3 regions of the Neobacillus sp. SAB-20_R2A genome follow, and region 2 is predicted to be linked to each of the others. Evidence: riboswitches for the same ligand, from Rfam matches in the RefSeq annotation. Region 2 holds a riboswitch; each other region holds the start of a gene.
The links. Region 2 has a riboswitch for glycine ahead of V5M37_RS15005 (amino acid permease). Riboswitches for the same ligand answer to the same signal wherever they lie in the genome.
Positions count from the first base shown of each region.

Region 1: it holds a riboswitch for glycine, as region 2 does, so the genes downstream of both, gcvT (glycine cleavage system aminomethyltransferase GcvT) here and V5M37_RS15005 (amino acid permease) in region 2, are expected to answer to the same signal.
Region 3: it holds a riboswitch for glycine, as region 2 does, so the genes downstream of both, V5M37_RS28620 (amino acid permease) here and V5M37_RS15005 (amino acid permease) in region 2, are expected to answer to the same signal.

Region 1 is NZ_CP145895.1:4,387,391-4,390,575, reverse strand. Features, by position in the region: gene V5M37_RS21495 (DEAD/DEAH box helicase) at 1-723, opposite strand, end outside; glycine riboswitch at 884-973, shown strand; glycine riboswitch at 977-1,053, shown strand; gene gcvT (glycine cleavage system aminomethyltransferase GcvT) at 1,205-2,311, shown strand; gene gcvPA (aminomethyl-transferring glycine dehydrogenase subunit GcvPA) at 2,330-3,185, shown strand, end outside.
Region 2 is NZ_CP145895.1:3,077,970-3,081,154, reverse strand. Features, by position in the region: gene V5M37_RS15015 (methyltransferase domain-containing protein) at 1-213, shown strand, start outside; gene V5M37_RS15010 (hypothetical protein) at 246-1,025, shown strand; glycine riboswitch at 1,200-1,300, shown strand; glycine riboswitch at 1,303-1,362, shown strand; gene V5M37_RS15005 (amino acid permease) at 1,532-2,920, shown strand.
Region 3 is NZ_CP145895.1:5,874,665-5,877,849, forward strand. Features, by position in the region: gene V5M37_RS28620 (amino acid permease) at 10-1,374, opposite strand; glycine riboswitch at 1,505-1,583, opposite strand; gene pruA (L-glutamate gamma-semialdehyde dehydrogenase) at 1,882-3,185, shown strand, end outside.

The sequences.
Region 1 (3,185 bases), 1.3 Mb from region 2:
ACGGGAATCACGTTTATATTTTTCGTAAAAGACAGTTTCATTCCCTAAGTGACCAGGCTTTAATAGGGATACGAGGTTAAAAATCTCCTCAATCCTGTTTTGAATAGGCGTTGCCGTCAGCAATAAACAAAACTTCTTTTTTAAGTTTTGAACAAATTCGTAGTTTTTGGTTTTATTATTTTTTAATTTATGGGCTTCATCGATAATGATGAGGTCATAATCTTGCTTGTAAATGATCTCCCGATGCGGATTTCGTTTCGCTGTATCGATGGAGGAAACAACGACATCACATTGTTCCCAAACATAGCTTTTTCTTTGAGTGACAGCTGGTATATAAAATTTGCTATTTAATTCCTGTGCCCACTGGGTGACTAAGGAGGCGGGAACAAGGATTAACACTTTTTTCACTAATCCGCGAATCATGTATTCTTTTAAAATTAACCCCGCCTCGATAGTCTTTCCGAGACCCACTTCATCCGCAAGGATGGCCTTTCCGTTCATGTTTTCAACCACCTGCTTGGCTGTTTCAAGCTGATGAGGGAGAGGCGTCAAATTTGGCAGATGCTTTGGGGCCTGCAGGCCTTCGAATTCCGGGACCACCAAGTGTTTTTCAATATCGATGGCCAATTTAAAAAGCTCCCAATTCCCCCAAGGTCCATCATGATCAATTTTATGTAAAAAATCATCCTGCCAGGAGGAATCAAATTCCATTTCGACATTCATCCGTTTCAGCTCCTTTTTTTCGATAAATTGTTATTGCCCGATATGTTGTTTTAATGGTAGGATGATAATAGCTTTGAAAGTTTCAAATATTTAAATAAGGTAATCTATTTTTTAAGTATAATTAGTATGACCAAATTGGAAAAAAATATTATAAGTGCGAATGAAAACAAGGGGAGAGACTACTTTTTGTAGCGCCGAAGGAGCAAGCAGCTTATGTGAATCTCTCAGGCAAAAGAACTCTTGTTGGACGCAGCTCTGGAGAGTGCTGGATGATACCAGCCACCAAAGGGGACAGCCGATTTAGGTAAACTTTCAGGTGCAAGGACAGAGACCTTCTTTATTGGTAAAGGGAGGTTTCTGTCCTTTTTTGCACCTTTTTGTTGTTTTTAGGAAAATGGCAAGGAGTTTTCCTATTTTTGTTAATTGGCAATAATTCATTTTTACAAATAATGAACATGTAGTAAATGAAGGGGGATTTATGATGACGGAATTAAAACGCACTCCGCTGTTCGAAGTTTACAAGGAATACGGCGGAAAAACCATCGATTTTGGCGGCTGGGAGTTGCCTGTCCAGTTTTCAAGCATCAAGGATGAGCATGAAGCTGTCCGCACGAAAGCCGGTTTATTCGATGTATCCCATATGGGCGAAGTTGAGGTAAAGGGCCCAGACAGCCTTAACTATTTACAAAAATTGATGACAAATGACATTTCAAAAGTGAAAGACGGCGGTGCACAATATACTGCGATGTGCTATGAAAACGGCGGAACTATTGACGACCTGCTTGTTTACAAGGTTGAAGATAATCACTATTTACTTGTTGTCAACGCATCGAATATTGAAAAGGACTACAACTGGCTGGAGAAGCATCTTGTAGGCGATGTTACAATCGAAAACTTGTCTGAAACAATGGCACAGCTTGCGCTTCAAGGCCCTCTTGCTGAAAAGGTATTACAGAAGCTTGCTTCAGAGACGGATTTAAGTCAAATTGGCTTTTTCAAATTCCAGCAGGAAGTTGTTTTAAATGGGAAAAAAGCACTTGTATCTAGAACTGGTTATACAGGGGAAGACGGCTTTGAAGTATATTGTGATGCCGGTGATGTCGTCGAACTTTGGACTGCCATTCTGGAAGCCGGAAAAGACGAGGGAGTTATTCCTTGCGGCCTAGGTGCACGCGACACACTTCGTTTTGAAGCAAACTTAGCGCTTTACGGCCAGGAATTATCACCGGAAATCTCCCCGCTTGAGGCAGGAATTGGCTTTGCGGTGAAATTGAATAAAGAGGCTGATTTTATTGGAAAAGAAGCTCTCGTGAAGCAAAAGGAAGCAGGTTTGTCCCGGAAGCTTGTTGGGGTTGAGATGGTTGACCGGGGAATTCCGCGACACGGCTATCCAGTTTACAAAGGGGAAGCGCTAATTGGTGAAGTTACCACCGGTACACAGTCCCCAACCTTAAAGAAAAACATCGGTCTTGCCCTCATTTCTTCCGAACATGCAGGACTCGATACCGAAGTGGAAGTTGAAATTCGCGGCAAACGTTTAAAAGCGAAAGTGGTTCCTACACCTTTTTATAAAAGAGAAAAGAAATAGCAGAAGGGAGCAAGGTTTATGAAACATCGCTATTTACCCATGACTGAACAAGATAAGCAGGCAATGCTGGAGACAATTGGCGTTTCCACTGTCGATGAACTATTCAGTGATATTCCTGAAAAAGTACGATTTAAAGGTGAATACAATATTAAACCGGCAAAATCAGAAACAGCTTTGATGAAAGAACTTTTTCAGTTAGCAAGCCGGAATGCTGATTTAAAATCGAATGTGTCTTTCTTAGGTGCCGGAGTTTATGACCACTATATGCCGGTTATCGTTGACCATGTCATTTCAAGATCAGAGTTCTACACAGCCTATACACCTTACCAACCGGAGATCTCCCAAGGGGAACTGCAGGCGATTTTTGAATTCCAAACAATGATTTGTGAATTAACAGGAATGGATGTGGCTAACTCCTCGATGTATGACGGCGGTACCGCACTTGCTGAAGCAGCAATGCTAAGTGCTGGTCACACTAAACGGAAAACCATCCTGGTTTCCGGTGCTGTTCACCCTGAATCCCGTGAGGTTTTGGAAACTTACGCAAAGGGTCAATACCTTGATGTGATTGAGGTTCCTGTGAAGGATGGCATTACTGATGTTGACGCCCTAAAAGGATTGCTAAATGCTGACGTAGCCGCAGTTGTCGTTCAATATCCAAACTTTTTAGGTCGAATTGAACCATTAAAAGAGCTTGAAGAGATTATTCACGAAAATAAAGCAATGTTTGTTGTTTCCAGCAATCCATTATCACTTGGAATTTTGACACCTCCAGGAAAATTTGGTGCAGATATTGTTGTCGGCGATGCCCAGCCGTTCGGAATCCCGACTGCCTTTGGAGGTCCGCACTGTGGCTATTTTGCGGTTACGACAA
Region 2 (3,185 bases):
CCTAACCACTGGTTTATGTATCGCTTTGAAGTTTGGAAAACGAATGATTTTCTGCTCGTCTATTGCTATGGTAATATGGGGTATCGTCAGTTGGACATTCTTCCTGCCGGGACATACGGAGAGGCAGAGCTGCTAATGGAGCAGGCAGCCGGGCAGTTCAGTCACCTCGGACCGATTGTAAAGTACAACAGCCTGAAAGACCGTCCAGAATAAAAGCTTCATTTATAAGGAAGGGGGAGTCATGGTTGAAATCCAATGCCCTAAAAGGTTATCGGAAATTAAGAGATATCTATGAAAATAATCTGACTGTGGAATTGCTTTCAGAAGAGATCAAGACATGTGAGGCGGATGATGATGCAGTCGCTGTTAAAAAGGAAATGTTTGATTGCGATTTTGATATTTATGGGGTTAAACAGGGCGGAAAACTTATTGGATACGTAAAAAGAGAAGATATAAAAAAAGAAGGAAAAATAAGTGAGTTTGTTGAGGATTTTCATGCCGATAACCTTATCTCAGATTCCACTTCTTTGATTGATTTGCTGGATATTTTTCAGGAGAGAGAATTCACCTTTATCCTTGAAAAGAACAAAGTTACCAGGATCGTCACGGTGGCCGATTTGCAAAAGCAGCCAATAAGGATGTTGGCTTTTAGTTTTGTTTCACTTCTGGAAATGTACATCAGTTCAGTGATTAAAGAATTTTATCCGGATGGCAGCTGGGCTGATAAGTTAACAGAATCAAGATTAACCAAAGCAAAAGAGCTTTTGGAAGAGCGGTTAGCAAAAAATGAAGCCCTGACTTTGGTGGACAATTTACAGTTATCTGATAAAGGCACGATCATTCGGAAAACGCCAAAATTAGTCGAGCTGCTAGGCTTTGAATCAAATAGTCAATGCAAGGAATTTTTCAGAAAAATTGAGGAATTACGAAACAATACAGCCCATTCTCAGGAACAAATTTACCATGACTCAAAGGAGTTTATCACTATACTTCTACAATTACAAAAGATACTAAACGTAGATTGATTGGGTTGAACTATAAGCCAGAGCAGAAGTGTTCAATGGAAAAAAACTCCTTATATCTGGGCAATCAATCTTATTTTTATAATAAGGAATTTTTCCTGAATTATATATATTCTGAATATTCGATTGACATTGTTTATTTGATAAACTAATATGAGATTAAATTCATATTAGCGGATGAATATTATGGGAGAGACTAAACGCATCGTTTAGCACCGAAGGAGCAAATTCCAAAAATCAGGTATCAATCTCTCAGGTAAAAGGACCATAATAGGACGCATCTCTGGAGAGAGCCCATGGGCCGCCAAAGGAGTCAAACTCTCAGGTAAAAGGACAGAGAAAAGTAGGAGAACCCCTATTTTTCTCTGTCCTTTTTTGGTTGAGAAAGATGGGAATAAGTAAATAAAGGGGCTGGATATTTAAAAGAAAAAATGAAAGCGCTTTTTTATGCAGATTTATGAAACCTATTTTGGATATTAAAATTGCCAGCATCAGGAGGGGAAAATGATATGCAGGAACAAAAATTGGCTAGAGGATTAAAAAACAGGCACGTGCAGCTAATCGCTATTGGCGGGGCTATCGGTACAGGTTTATTTCTCGGGGCGGGAAAGTCGATCCACTTAGCTGGACCATCGATTTTATTTGCTTATATGATTACAGGCGTCATTTGCTTTTTAATCATGCGCTCATTAGGAGAACTGCTTTTAAGCAATTTGAACTATCATTCTTTCGTTGATTTTGTTCAAGATTATTTTGGTAATATGGCTGCCTTTATCACCGGATGGACCTACTGGTTTTGCTGGATTACGATTGCAATGGCGGATTTGACAGCAGTTGGAATTTATACTCAATATTGGTTTCCCCATGTGCCACAGTGGATGCCAGGATTAATTGCCCTCGTTTTTTTACTCATGATGAATCTTGCAACCGTAAAACTATTTGGTGAAATGGAATTCTGGTTTGCATTAATTAAAGTCATCGCCATCCTAGCACTCATTGTAATTGGTATTTTTATGATTTTTAAGGGCTTTTCTACAGATTCAGGTCCATCGAGTTTTACGAATCTATGGAGCCATGATGGGATGTTCCCGAATGGCATAAATGGTTTTATCCTCTCATTCCAAATGGTCGTCTTTGCGTTCGTAGGCATTGAACTTGTAGGACTTACAGCTGGGGAAACAGAAGACCCGGAAAGAGTGATTCCAAAAGCAATCAATAATATCCCTATTCGTGTTATCATTTTCTACATTGGTGCCCTTTTAGTCATTATGAGCATCTATCCATGGAACGCAATCAAACCAGCCGAAAGTCCATTTGTCCAAGTATTCGTGGCAGTTGGTATCGCAGCAGCAGCAGGTATTGTCAATTTTGTTGTTCTCACATCTGCAGCTTCGGCATGTAATAGTGCCATCTTTAGTACAAGCCGTATGGTATACTCACTTGCAAAAAATAATAATGCACCAAAATCACTTTCTAATCTTACTGTACGTAAAGTACCCTCCAATGCATTGTTCTTCTCAACTGTTGTTATTTTAATTGGCGTTGCTTTAAACTATATAATGCCTGAAGGAGTATTTACACTGATCACTAGTGTTTCTACTGTGTGTTTTATCTTTATATGGGGAATTACTGTTATTACCCATTTAAAATATCGTAAAACAAGACCGGATTTAGCGAAAGCAAACAAGTTTAAAATGCCGTTTTATCCATTTGCTAATTACTTAATCCTAGCTTTCCTTGCGTTCGTACTTGTCGTACTTGCACTGGCAGAGGATACCCGTATTGCTTTATTTGTCACTCCGGTTTGGTTTATTTTGCTGATTGTGATTTATAAAATGCAAAAAACGAAAATAAATAAAGCGGATGAAGTGAATCGTGGGCCTATAGTAGAAAATTAATTAGAACTAGTGAAATTGTGTGGACTATTTATAGGAAAAAATAAAACACTAAACTCTTTCTTTTTCGAGTTTAGTGTTTTTTTACCTAATGCTTATTAATTGTTATGGAAATAATTACTTGTTGATAACAATCTGAAAAAGAGATAAATTGTAATTTCTGTCGCCAATCAGGTGACTGAAATACATTGGGTAAGCTTTTAAATCATGATGTATTGAAAAAAACTTTCTGTTGCATCAAAATAACAATGATGTTATGATGTGAAAG
Region 3 (3,185 bases), 2.8 Mb from region 2:
AATTTGATTCTATGCTGATAATTTTAATTTTTTCTCTTTTTTCCTTCTATAAGAATACAAAGCAAATAATAGAATAAACCATAGTGGTGTCAACAATAGGGCCGGACGGGTAGCGTCGGCGAACAGCATGATAATGAGAATCGCCGCAAACAAGGTTAGGACCGCATAATTAACAAATGGTGTAAATGGTGCTTTAAATTTTGACTTTGCCTGTAAGTCCGGACGAGTTTTCTTATACCTTACATGACAGATCAGAATGACGCCCCAAACCCAAATAAAACAAATGGCACTAATGGTTGTTACGATTCCAAAAGCCTGCTCCGGAATAAGTTTGCTAAGGAGCGCTCCCCCTGTCAGGACAAGAGTCGAAATCAATAATGCATTACTTGGCACATGATTTTTATTCAGTCTCGCAAAATGGGCTGGTCCCTGGCTATTATTGCTTAAATTATATAAAATCCGGCTTGTTGAAAACATCCCACTGTTACAAGCAGAAGCGGCTGAAGTTAGAACGACAAAATTAATAATTCCTGCAGCAATCGGAATCCCGACTAAACTAAACGTTTTGACAAACGGACTTTCAGCTGCATTCAGTTCCGTCCATGGATTAATACATAGAAGAACGATCAATGCGCCAACGTAGAAAAATAAAATCCGTAAAGGAATTTTATTAATGGCCGATGGGATATTTTTTTCCGGATTGGCTGTTTCCGCTGCCGATACACCCACTAATTCCACACCAACGAATGCAAAAACGACCATTTGGAATGAAAGCAAGAAGCCTGTCATTCCATTTGGAAAAAGGCCGCCATGTTCCCAAAGATTTTTAATAGAGACCGCCCCTGCATCTGTCTTGAATCCCATCACTAGCAAAATGATCCCAATTCCGATTAAGGCAAGAATGGTAATGACCTTTATTAAGGCAAACCAGAACTCCAATTCTCCAAAAAGCTTTACCGTTAATAGATTGAGGCCCAATAAGACAACCAAACAGACAATTGCAGGTATCCACTGTGGGATATCAAACCAATATCGTACATATACACCAACAGCAATCACATCAGCCATAGCGGTCATAATCCAGCAAAACCAATAGGTCCATCCCGTTACAAACGCAACTCGCGGTCCAAGGTAATCTTCGGCAATGTCAGTAAAAGACTGATAGCCCGCCTTAGACAGCAGGAGTTCCCCCAGCGCCCTCATCACAAAGAAACAGGCAATACCTACGATTAAATAAGCAAAGATAATGGATGGGCCAGCCAGTTGGATGGCTTTACCCGACCCCAGGAATAATCCGGTACCAATGGTGCCGCCAATTGCGATAAGTTGAACGTGCCGATTTGCTAAATTCCTCTTTAATTCTTGCTGTGCCAACCTTGACTCCCCCTTAAAATTTAAAAAACCCAATAAAAAAAGAGATTGGATGTCCTCCAATCTCTTAGGTCATAAGAATAACAAATAATACTTATTAAGCTGACAATTGTCAGCATGACAAATATATATTCAGTACTCTTCTGTCCTTTTGCCTGAGATTGTGAACCCTTCGGCGCCGCGGAATCCGCGGTCTCTCCAGAAGCTGCTCCTGCTATAGTGTGATCCATAGCAATCATAGCTTGCTAATTATTAAGTTTTTTAGATAATATTGTTGAATAATTTTTAATTTTAGTAGTATTAAATTACTTTGTCAACAATAAATGACTCTTAAATATTTTAATGACTCTCTGGAATTAATTTAAACCCCAGAGATAAGAATTTGAATTCGCTTTCATTAAGTTGTAATAGAAAGCCAAAGAACAGAAAAAGTATGTTATAATAATTGTCGAAATAAGTAGCTTTGTCTATAAAGGAACAGAATATATAAACGGGAAGGAACGTGAAAGAATGAGTAACGGAGTTTTCAAAATCCCAACACCTGCAAATGAACCTGGCAATACTTATGCTCCTGGGACAAAAGAACGGGAAACATTAAAGGCAGAATTAACACGCCAATCTAGTATCGTAATCGACATTCCTGTGATTATTAATGGCGAAAATATAAAGACAGAAACAGTGAAGCAAGTGGTTATGCCACATGATCATCAACATGTTTTAGCAAACTATTCGCAAGCCGGAGAAAAGGAGCTGCGTGATGCTGTTGAAGCTGCAATGGCTGCGAAAGAAGCATGGGCTAATATGGCTTGGGAACACCGCGCCGCTATTTTCTTAAAAGCTGCTGATTTAATCTCTGGACCATACCGTGATGTCATGAATGCAGCGACAATGTTAGGACAGTCCAAAACAGCTGTTCAAGCTGAAATTGATTCTGCCCAAGAATTAGTAGACTTCTTACGTTTTGGCGTTGATTATGCAAATCAGGTTTATCAAATTCAGCCAAGTAGCATGAAGAATGTATGGAATCGTACAGATTACCGTCCATTAGACGGTTTTGTATTGGCGATTTCTCCATTTAACTTCACAGCCATTGGCGGAAATCTGCCAGCAGCTCCTGCGATGATGGGGAACGTAGTCGTTTGGAAACCAGCAACAACTTCTATTCTAGCAAACTATTACTTTATGCGTATTTTAGAAGAAGCAGGATTACCAAAAGGTGTCATCAACTTCGTACCTTCTCGTGGTTCACAAGTATCAGAAGTTGTATTAACAGACCCTCGTATGTCTGGATTCCATTTCACTGGATCCACAAGTACGTTCCAAACGATTTGGAAAACAGTCGGAGAAAACATTGCAAGCTATAAATCTTACCCTCGTTTAATTGGGGAAACAGGTGGTAAGGACTTCGTATTTGCTCATGAAACGGCACAAGCAGACAAAGTAGTAGCGAACCTTGTTCGCGGTGCTTTTGAATACCAAGGTCAAAAATGTTCAGCCGCTTCTCGTGCCTACATCCCGGCAAGTTTGTGGGAAGAAGTGAAAGACGGTTTAGTGGCAGAGACGGCTAAGCTTAAAGTTGGGGATGTCCGCGACTTCAGGAACTTCATGGGTGCAGTTATTGATAAAGCAGCATTTGATTCAATTACAAGCTATATCGATTACGCAGCAGCTTCTGAAGAAGCAGAAATTATTGCTGGCGGTACTTATGATGATTCTGTTGGATATTTCGTTCAACCGACCATCATTGTGACAACAAATCCAAATTTCAAGACAATGGTAGAAGAAATTTTCGGACCAGTATTAACAATCTATGT